Regions from separate parts of the Streptococcus ruminicola genome, predicted to be linked through region 1. Evidence: predicted binding sites of a transcription regulator. Region 1 holds the regulator's gene; the other holds the start of a gene.
The links. Region 1 encodes CtsR, which represses protease genes until heat stress. Its sites were predicted from a motif close to TTGGTCAAAAAAGGTCAAANA; they were not measured.
Positions count from the first base shown of each region.

Region 1 (4,892 bases):
TCAAGTAAAAGAATTGCGTGAAAAATCAGGTGCTGGTGTTATGGATGCCAAAAAAGCACTTGTTGAAACTGACGGTGACATGGAAAAAGCAATTGAATTGCTTCGTGAAAAAGGTATGGCTAAAGCAGCTAAAAAAGCTGACCGCGTTGCTGCTGAAGGTTTGACTGGTACTTACGTTGACGGTAACGTTGCAGCAGTTGTTGAAGTTAACGCTGAAACTGACTTCGTTGCTCAAAACGCACAATTCGTTGAATTGGTTAAAGAAACAGCTAAAGCTATCGCTGAACAAAAACCAGCTAACAACGAAGAAGCTCTTAAAGTAACATTGGCTTCAGGCGACACTTTGGAAGCAGCTTTTGTTAATGCAACTGCAACAATCGGTGAAAAAATTTCATTCCGTCGTTTCGCACTTATCGAAAAAACTGATGAACAACACTTCGGTGCTTACCAACACAACGGTGGACGTATCGGTGTTATCACAGTTCTTGAAGGTGGCGACGAAGCTATTGCTAAACAAGTTTCAATGCACGTTGCAGCTATGAAACCAACAGTTCTTTCATACGAAGAACTTGACCCACAATTCATCCACGATGAATTGGCTCAAATGAACCACAAAATCGACCTTGATAACGAATCACGTGCAATGGTTAACAAACCAGCTCTTCCACACTTGAAATATGGTTCTAAATCACAATTGACTGATGAAATCATCGCTCAAGCTGAAGAAGATATCAAAGCAGAACTTAAAGCTGAAGGTAAACCAGAAAAAATCTGGGATAAAATCATCCCTGGTAAAATGGCTCGCTTCATGCTTGACAACACTAAAGTTGACCAACAATACACACTTCTTGCACAAGTTTACATCATGGACGACAGCAAAACTGTTGAACAATACCTTGATTCAGTAAACGCAAAAGTTGTTACTTTCGCTCGTTTCGAAGTTGGTGAAGGTATCGAAAAAGCAGCTAACGACTTTGAATCAGAAGTTGCAGCTACAATGGCAGCAGCTCTTAACAAATAAGACTAGCTTGCTAATATAAAAAGAAGATCACTTAGTGGTCTTCTTTTTTTGTGTGTAACATTAAAGAGCTTGGAATTTCCAAGCTCTTGTTTTTTCAAATTAAGATAAAGCGCCCAAACCAAGAACAGTTAGTGTTCCCATGATTAAGCCTGCAAGGATAACCCCGAGCATAACCGCTGTAATACTGCGTTTGAAGTCCCAGTCAAGAATTGAAGCAGCAAGTGTTCCTGTCCAAGCTCCTGTTCCAGGAATTGGAATTCCTACAAAGAGAAGAAGAGCAATGAAAATTCCTTTATCACCAGCAGTATCTGCAAGTTTTTTACCACCTTTGTGACCTTTTTTCAAACACCAAGTAAAGAAACCGCCGATAACAGGTTTATCAGCTCCCCACTCTAAAACGCGGCGAGCAAAGAAGAAGATAATTGGAACTGGAAGCATGTTGGCAATAACCCCGATAATCAGTGCTTGCCACATTGGAATACCAGTTGCGATAGCATAAGGAACAGCACCACGAAGCTCAATAAGTGGCACCATGCCGATTAAAAATGTAATAATATAGTTCATTACTTGAAACCTTTCATTTGTTACAAGGTTAATTGTATCTTATCTAGGAAACAAACTCAACTAAAATCTGTTCTAATAGTAAAATACTATTGCTTAATAAGCACTATTTATTTTAAATGGTGAGAAAAGCTTACGAGAGCAGGTCATTTGGTGTATTTTCGTTTATAAAAAGTGATATTTTTGTTATAATATTAGTCAGTTATAGTCAAAGAGAGTCCATCTTGAAATGGTCTTTAATCTTGAAAAGGAGGAAGCTAATGGCAAAAAATACATCTGATAGTATTGAAGAATACATCAAGCAATTACTTGCCCAATCAGGTATTGCTGAGATTAAGCGGTCAAACTTGGCAGATGCCTTTCAAGTTGTTCCTAGCCAAATTAACTACGTGATCAAAACACGTTTTACAGAAAGTCGTGGCTATACAGTCGAAAGTAAGCGTGGTGGCGGTGGCTATATTCGCATTGCTAGAGTGCGATTTTCAGACCAACACCAATTGTTTGACAACCTTATGGCAAATATCGGTGAACGTATCAGCGAGCAAGTCTTTACAGATTTGATTCAATTACTTTTTGACGAAAAAATTATTAGTGAACGTGAAGGAAATCTGATTTTAGCAACAGCTACTGATGAGGTTTTGGGAAAAGATGCTCCTGAAATTCGTGCGCGTATGTTGCGAAAAATCTTACAAAGATTAGATAGAAAAGGATTCCATTTATGAGTGAATATTCAATGAAAATGCAGGAGGTTTTCAGTATCGCCCAGTACCAAGCGGCGCGATTTGAAAGCCCATATTTAGAAAGTTGGCATGTGCTTTTAGCCATGGTAGCTGTTCATGATTCAGTGGCAGGGTTAACATTTGCTGAATACCAAAATAAGATTGCTTACGAAGAGTACGAAGCGGCAGCTGTTTTGGCGCTCGGGAAATCACCTTTGGCAGATGTTAAAAATGTGCAGTTCTTAGAACAATCTAAAGCCCTAAAAGACGTCTTAACTTTTGCTGAGTCAATTTGCAAAGTGACTGGAAGCACTGAAGTCGGAACAGAGCATGTCCTTTATGCTATGTTGTTGAATCTCGATTTGTTTGCGACACGTCTTTTGGAAGTTGCTGGATTTAAAAATAAAGAAGATGGTGATTCAGCACGCTTGCTTGATTTGCGTAAATCATTGTCACGTAATGCTGGATTTACTAAAGAAAAAATCAAAGCTATTCACGATCTTCGCAAACCCAAAAAAGCTACAATGGGCGGAGCTTTCTCAGAAATGATGAAACCTCAGTCAACTGCGGGAGAATTATCAGACTTCACTCGTGATTTAACTGAATTAGCTCGTCAAGGAAAACTTGAGCCAGTTATCGGACGTGAAAAAGAAGTCTCTCGCATGGTTCAAGTACTTAGCCGTAAGACTAAAAATAATCCTGTCTTGGTCGGTGAAGCTGGTGTTGGTAAAACAGCTCTTGCTTATGGTTTGGCACAACGTATTGTTAATGGTGAAATTCCTTATGAGCTTCAAGACATGCGTGTCTTAGAGCTTGATATGATGAGTGTTGTTGCGGGAACTCGTTTCCGTGGTGATTTCGAAGAACGCATGAACCAAATCATCTCAGACATTGAAGCTGATGGTCATATTATTTTATTCATCGATGAAGTGCACACTATTATGGGATCTGGTTCTGGAATTGATAGTACTTTAGATGCTGCTAATATCTTAAAACCTGCTCTTGCACGTGGTACGCTTCACATGGTTGGTGCGACAACTCAAGAAGAATATCAAAAACATATCGAAAAAGATGCAGCTCTTTCACGTCGTTTTGCGAAAATTACGATTGAAGAACCAAGTGTTGAAGATGCTTATCAAATTTTACTTGGGCTTAAGAAATCTTACGAAACTTTCCATAATGTGACGATTTCTGATCAAGCTGTGTTGACGGCTGTTAAAGCTGCACACCGTTATTTGACAAGTAAAAATCTACCAGACTCAGCTATTGATTTGCTTGATGAAGCTAGTGCAACCGTTCAAGGTTTGGTGAAAAAAGAAACACCTTCTGACTTAACTCCAGCTGACCAAGCTATCTTAGAAGGTGATTTCAAAAAAGCTACAAAATTGCTAAAAGCATCACGTAAAGCTGTGACACGTAAGCCAACAGCTGTGACAGAAGATGACATTATGGCAACTCTTAGTCGCTTGTCAGGTATTCCAGTTGAAAAAATGACGCAAGCCGACAGCAAGAAATATTTGACGCTTGAAAAAGAATTGCACAAACGTGTGATTGGTCAAGATGCTGCTATTTCAGCGATTAGCCGAGCAATCCGTCGTAATCAAGCAGGTATCCGTACAGGAAAACGTCCAATTGGGTCATTCATGTTCTTGGGACCTACTGGTGTTGGTAAGACTGAATTAGCTAAAGCTTTGGCTGAACTTCTCTTTGATGATGAATCAACACTTATCCGCTTTGACATGTCTGAATACATGGAAAAATTTGCGGCTAGTCGTCTTAACGGAGCTCCTCCAGGATACGTTGGTTATGAAGAAGGTGGCGAATTGACTGAAAAAGTTCGTAACAAACCTTATTCAGTCCTTCTTTTCGATGAAGTTGAAAAAGCTCATCCAGATATTTTCAACGTCCTTCTTCAAGTTTTGGATGATGGTGTGTTGACAGATAGTCGTGGTCGTAAAGTTGATTTCTCAAATACGATTATTATCATGACGTCAAACCTTGGTGCGACAGCTCTTCGTGATGATAAAACTGTTGGATTTGGTGCGCGTGATATGGCTCATGATTATGATGCTATGCAAAAACGTATCATGGAAGAGCTTAAGAAAACTTATCGTCCAGAATTCATCAACCGTATTGATGAAAAGGTTGTCTTCCACCACTTAACACAAGAAAATATGCGTGACGTGGTTAAAATCATGGTTAAACCATTGATTGCAACCTTAGCTGAAAAAGATATTACGCTTAAATTCCAACCATCAGCGCTTAAATACCTTGCTGAAGCTGGATACGACCCAGAAATGGGTGCTCGTCCTCTTCGCCGTACCCTACAAGATAAAGTCGAAGATAAATTATCAGAACTTATTCTATCAGGCGAATTAGCAAGTGGAAATACCCTTAAAATTGGTGTTTCAAAAGGACAACTTAAATTTGACATTGCTTAATAAAATAACCCCTGCTGGTAAACCAGTAGGGGTTTTGTTCGGTATCAATATTTTGATTAGATGATATCATGGATGTAGTTTGTGATATCGTTTCGGTTTATTTTAGAAAGATTTAGAACACCTAAAAAGCAAAGGTGAGTCCTATAAATT
Region 1 is NZ_CP046919.1:748,243-753,134, reverse strand. It holds gene tsf (translation elongation factor Ts) at 1-1,021, shown strand, start outside; gene GPZ88_RS03850 (COG2426 family protein) at 1,121-1,585, opposite strand; gene GPZ88_RS03845 (CtsR family transcriptional regulator) at 1,843-2,304, shown strand; gene GPZ88_RS03840 (ATP-dependent Clp protease ATP-binding subunit) at 2,301-4,742, shown strand; gene GPZ88_RS03835 (response regulator) at 4,799-4,892, opposite strand, start outside.

Region 2 (4,892 bases), 630 kb from region 1:
ACTGTTGGGAAGGAAATTTCAATTAGATTTGCTGTATGCAAGGTTTTCAACTGATCTAATTGAACGGTAGATTTGTCAATTTTGCGTTTGAGGAAAAATTCCCGAATGGCTTCGATTTCACTTTCTTTGATAGCACGATACTTGTTTGAAATCAACAGTTCGTAATGACTTGGTGCTTTAGTGAAAACAACATCGGTATTTCCTGCAGAGTAAGTCTCAACGAGTTTAGCGTCCGTGTTTCGAAGCTGGTTACGAACTAGCTCGGAATGACTACTTGTTGTGTTGATTAACCTCATAAATTTCCTCCTATGAACTTTCTACCATTATTATAACACTATTTTAGGTGAAAAACTTAGATTATGAGATTTTAATGATGATTTTTTTTCCAAGCATCAACACCCCATTTATGGCTGCCACGTTTTAATTTTACAATAGCTTCATCGACTGGGAACCAAGCAAGGTGATTAAAATCTTCAAGTGGTGCCCCAATTTTTTCATAATGTGTGACTTCATAGAGGTAAGCTGGGTTATAAAAATAAGTATCACGATGACGTGAGTAGAAGTACTCGTCAGCTTGTCCGTAATAATAACCAATTTCAGCTGAAAATCCGAGTTCTTCAATAAGTTCGCGTTTTAAAGCTGAAAAATGATCTTCGCCCGCTTCGATTTCTCCGCCTGGAAGGAACCAAGAGCCGTTAGGGGCTTGAACTAAAATAATTTGGTCTTTAGTCGCATTTGGAATGATGGCATACACTCCGTAGCGAGCTTTGTAATCAACGTTATCAAGTTTTTCACCAAAAGTTGGGTTTGACATAATATTCTCCTATAAAACAAGTGTCCGAATGAGTGGAGATGGAATGATTAATCTCTAAAGTAGATTTGTAAGAGTGGCTATTGTTGTTATTATACTAAAAAAAGTTGTCTTTTGCTAGAAAATTGTCGGAATATTTTGATTTCTGGATTGTTAAAAAAGCCTAGAAAGCTAAAAACTTCCTAGACTTTGCTTTTATTATTCTGCTGAAACAGTTTCTTCTTTTTCAACTTTTTTAGCTGATTTGATGATGATTTTACCATTGCTTGTCATCACAGCTTTTAAATCTTTTTCAGTTGGGTGTTCAAGGTAGAAGTCTGTAATAGCATCTTCAATGTGATCTTGGATAGTTCGACGAAGTGGACGAGCGCCCATCTTAGGATCATATCCAAGGTCAACTAGTTTTTCTTTAACTTTGTCTGTTACTTCAAGGTGAATATCGTTAGTTGCCAAACGGTTGTTAACATCGTCAAGCATGAGGTTAACGATATGAAGGAGATTATCTTTGCTTAGTGCTTTGAATTCGATAATGCCGTCAAAACGGTTCATGAATTCAGGGCTGAAGAAGTCTCCAAGTTGACCAAGAACAGAATTTGTACGTCCTTCACGAGCAGCACCGAAACCAACAGAAGCTTCAGATTTGCCAGTACCAGCGTTAGATGTCATGATGATAATTGTATCTTTAAAGCTTACAGTGCGTCCTTGACCGTCAGTTAAACGCCCATCGTCAAGAACTTGCAAGAACATGTGCATGACATCAGGGTGTGCTTTTTCAACTTCATCAAGCAAGATGAGTGAGTATGGATTTCGACGAACTTTTTCAGTCAACTGACCAGCTTCTTCGTAACCAACATATCCTGGAGGGGCTCCGACGAGTTTAGCGACGGCGTGTTTTTCCATGTATTCAGACATGTCAAAGCGAATCATGCTATCAGCTGAACCGAAGAGTTCAATAGCGAGTTGTTTTGAAAGTTCAGTTTTACCAACACCAGTAGGACCGACAAAGAGGAATGAACCAATTGGACGGTTTGGTGTACCAAGACCAACACGGTTACGACGGATAGCTTTGGCAATCTTATCAACGGCTTCATCTTGACCAATAACGTGTTCTTTCAAGTCATCAGCAAGGTGAATTAATTGTGATTGTTCTTTTTCTTTTAAGTCACCAACAGGGATGTTTGTTTTTTCTTCAACGATTGCTTCGATAGTTTTCTCAGTAATCACTGGAATATCATCTTCGTTGATGGTTTGTTTTTGCATTTCCTTGTATTTAGCGATTTGATCACGGAAATATGCTGCGCGTTCATAATCTTCTTCACGAGTAGCTTGAGTTTTTAGGTTTTCTGCTTGAACTAAACGTTTGTCAATTTCTTTTGGATCAACAAAGTTGAGTGTCAAGTTCATCTTAGAACCCGCTTCATCGAGAAGGTCAATAGCTTTATCTGGAAGGAAACGGTCTTGAATGTAGCGATTTGAAAGGGTAGCAGCAGCTTCGATAGCATCATCACTGTATTTGACATGGTGATAATCTTCGTATTTCTTTTGAATACCACGAAGAATAGTGATAGTTTCTTCGACGCTTGGTTCGTCAACTTTTACAGGTTGCATACGACGTTCAAGCGCAGCATCTTTTTCGATGATACGGTATTCATTGAGAGTAGTTGCACCAACCAATTGTAGCTCGCCACGAGCAAGAGCGGGTTTCAAGATGTTACCAGCATCCATGTTACCGTCACCAGCATTACCAGCGCCGACAATTTCGTGGATTTCATCGATGAAGAGGATAACATCTTTACGTTCACGGATTTCTTCCATGAGTTTTTGCATACGTTCTTCAAATTGACCACGAATACCAGTTCCTTGAACAAGGCTTACCACGTCTAGGCGGATAACTTGTTTATTTTGGAGTTTTTGTGGAACGTTACCGTCTACAATTTTTTGGGCTAATCCTTCAACAACGGCAGTTTTACCAACACCAGGTTCTCCGATAAGAACAGGATTGTTTTTTGTACGGCGGTTAAGAATTTCGATAACACGAACAATTTCAGCATCACGTCCGATGACAGGGTCGATATCACCACGACGTGCGATATCAGTAACATTGATACCAAATTCTTCTAGCAAGCCCTTAGGTTCTTGCTGTGCTGGTCCGTTTGGGCGGAAATTGTTGTTGCCATTGCCACCGCGTCCGTTATTATTGCCTCCACCAGATTGAGTTGGAGGAGTATTTTGGAATCCTTGGCTTCCAAATGCTGGGAAGCCGCTGAGATTACTAAAGAAATCGTCGAAAGGATTCGATGATTGGTTTGTTTGGTTAGAAGATGATTGAGGATTACCTCCTAATCCTCCTAAAATAGCGTTATTTGGGTCAGTTTTCATAATTTGATAGCAATTTTGACACAAATCAATTTGCTTTTGCTGACCATTGACATTTGTATACAGGTGAATAGTAGATTCATTTAAATGACAATTTTGACAGAGCATATAAAATACCCTCCTTTCGTAATGTCTGACTAAAACAATAAAGGTCAAAGATAGTCAGATTTCATACTTACATTATAGCACTAGCCACTAGGAAATCAAGTAAAAAGCATTAAAAATTAGCACTCTTATAAAAAGAGTGCTAATTTTTTTCAGGGTCAATTTGACTAGCAGCCATAGACCCCATAATAGCTCCAAAGATAAAACCAGAAAAAATGAGGATGCTTAAGAAGAGAGGATTGAACAAAATTTCAAAAGGATTTTCACCTTCTTGCCATTTGATAAACATGTTAAAAACAAGCATAAAAATGGCAAAAACAACTCCACTAAGCCAGCCTTTTTTCTTAGCTTTTTGACGCTCTTTCTCAAGCTTATCTCTAGGGATTTCAAGAGGTCCCTGTAAGTCTCTATTGGTCAGCATTGTCATCATAACCATTGGCATGACAAAAATAATGACAAAAGCGTTGCAGTAGAGAAAAATTTCAGCAGATACTTTCCAGACAGTGCTCAAGAGAAAGGTAAGAGCTGTTGAAATAAATTCAAAAAGGAAGAGCAAGATAAATAATTTATTTCCAATACGGTTAACTTCTTGTTCACGGTATTCGTCCAATGCTCCATTAATACCATAAAATCGTTTGATGAATCGTGGCCATAGCGGCCCTTTACTTTTTTTCATGACTAAATCTCCTAAATCCCAATTCCTTTTTAAAGATGGCGAGTCTCCCAAAATAGTGTATTTAGATCAGTTCCTAATGCCTCGGCTAACTTGATGCAAAGGTCAAGTGAAGGATTGTACTTGTTATTTTCAATTAAATTAACGGTTTGCCTTGCGATTCCTATTTGCTTAGCAAGGGCTAGCTGAGAAATACCTAAATTAGTTCGAAATTCTTTAACTCGGTTCATTATTCCATCCTAATCTTTCTTGTACCAAGTATAGTACAATATATGTGACATGTCAATTATAAATGACATGTTTTTCTGAATTAAAATTTATTTTTATTCAAAATAGACTTGACAAGATGTATAATTATGCTAAAATTAGGTATATTATTCAAGAAGAAAAGGATGGATTGGCCTATGGTTTTTAATAATTCGTTTTTGAAAGAGATTGATTTTACTAAGGAAGAGCTAACTAATCTCATTGATTTGGGATTGAAATTTAAAGAGTTGAAAAAGAAGAAAATTGCTCATAAATATTTAGAAGGCTTAAATATTGCTCTTATTTTCGAGAAGACAAGTACCAGAACACGTTCTGCTTTTACAGTAGCTGGACAAGATTTAGGGATGAATGTGACTTATCTTGGAAGTAGTGAAATTCAACTTGGCAAAAAAGAATCCGTAATTGATACGGCAAAAGTTCTAGGTTCAATGTTTGACGGGATTGAATATCGTGGCTTCAAGCAATCTGATGTTGAAGCTTTAGCGGAATTCTCTGGTGTGCCTGTCTGGAATGGTTTGACAGATACTTGGCATCCAACGCAAATGATTGCTGACTTTATGACATTAAAAGAAGTTTTCGGAAAACTAGAAGGTTTGACAATCGCTTATGTTGGCGATGGTCGTAACAACATGGCAAATTCTTTGCTAGTTACCTCAGCCA
Region 2 is NZ_CP046919.1:1,375,908-1,380,799, forward strand. It holds gene GPZ88_RS07120 (DUF1827 family protein) at 1-296, opposite strand, end outside; gene GPZ88_RS07125 (NUDIX hydrolase) at 368-814, opposite strand; gene GPZ88_RS07130 (ATP-dependent Clp protease ATP-binding subunit) at 1,010-3,295, opposite strand; gene GPZ88_RS07135 (DUF3278 domain-containing protein) at 3,435-3,968, opposite strand; gene GPZ88_RS07140 (helix-turn-helix transcriptional regulator) at 3,998-4,195, opposite strand; gene argF (ornithine carbamoyltransferase) at 4,370-4,892, shown strand, end outside.
Region 2: a site for CtsR is predicted at 3,326-3,346, ahead of GPZ88_RS07130 (ATP-dependent Clp protease ATP-binding subunit). Genes of this name have one in related genera too.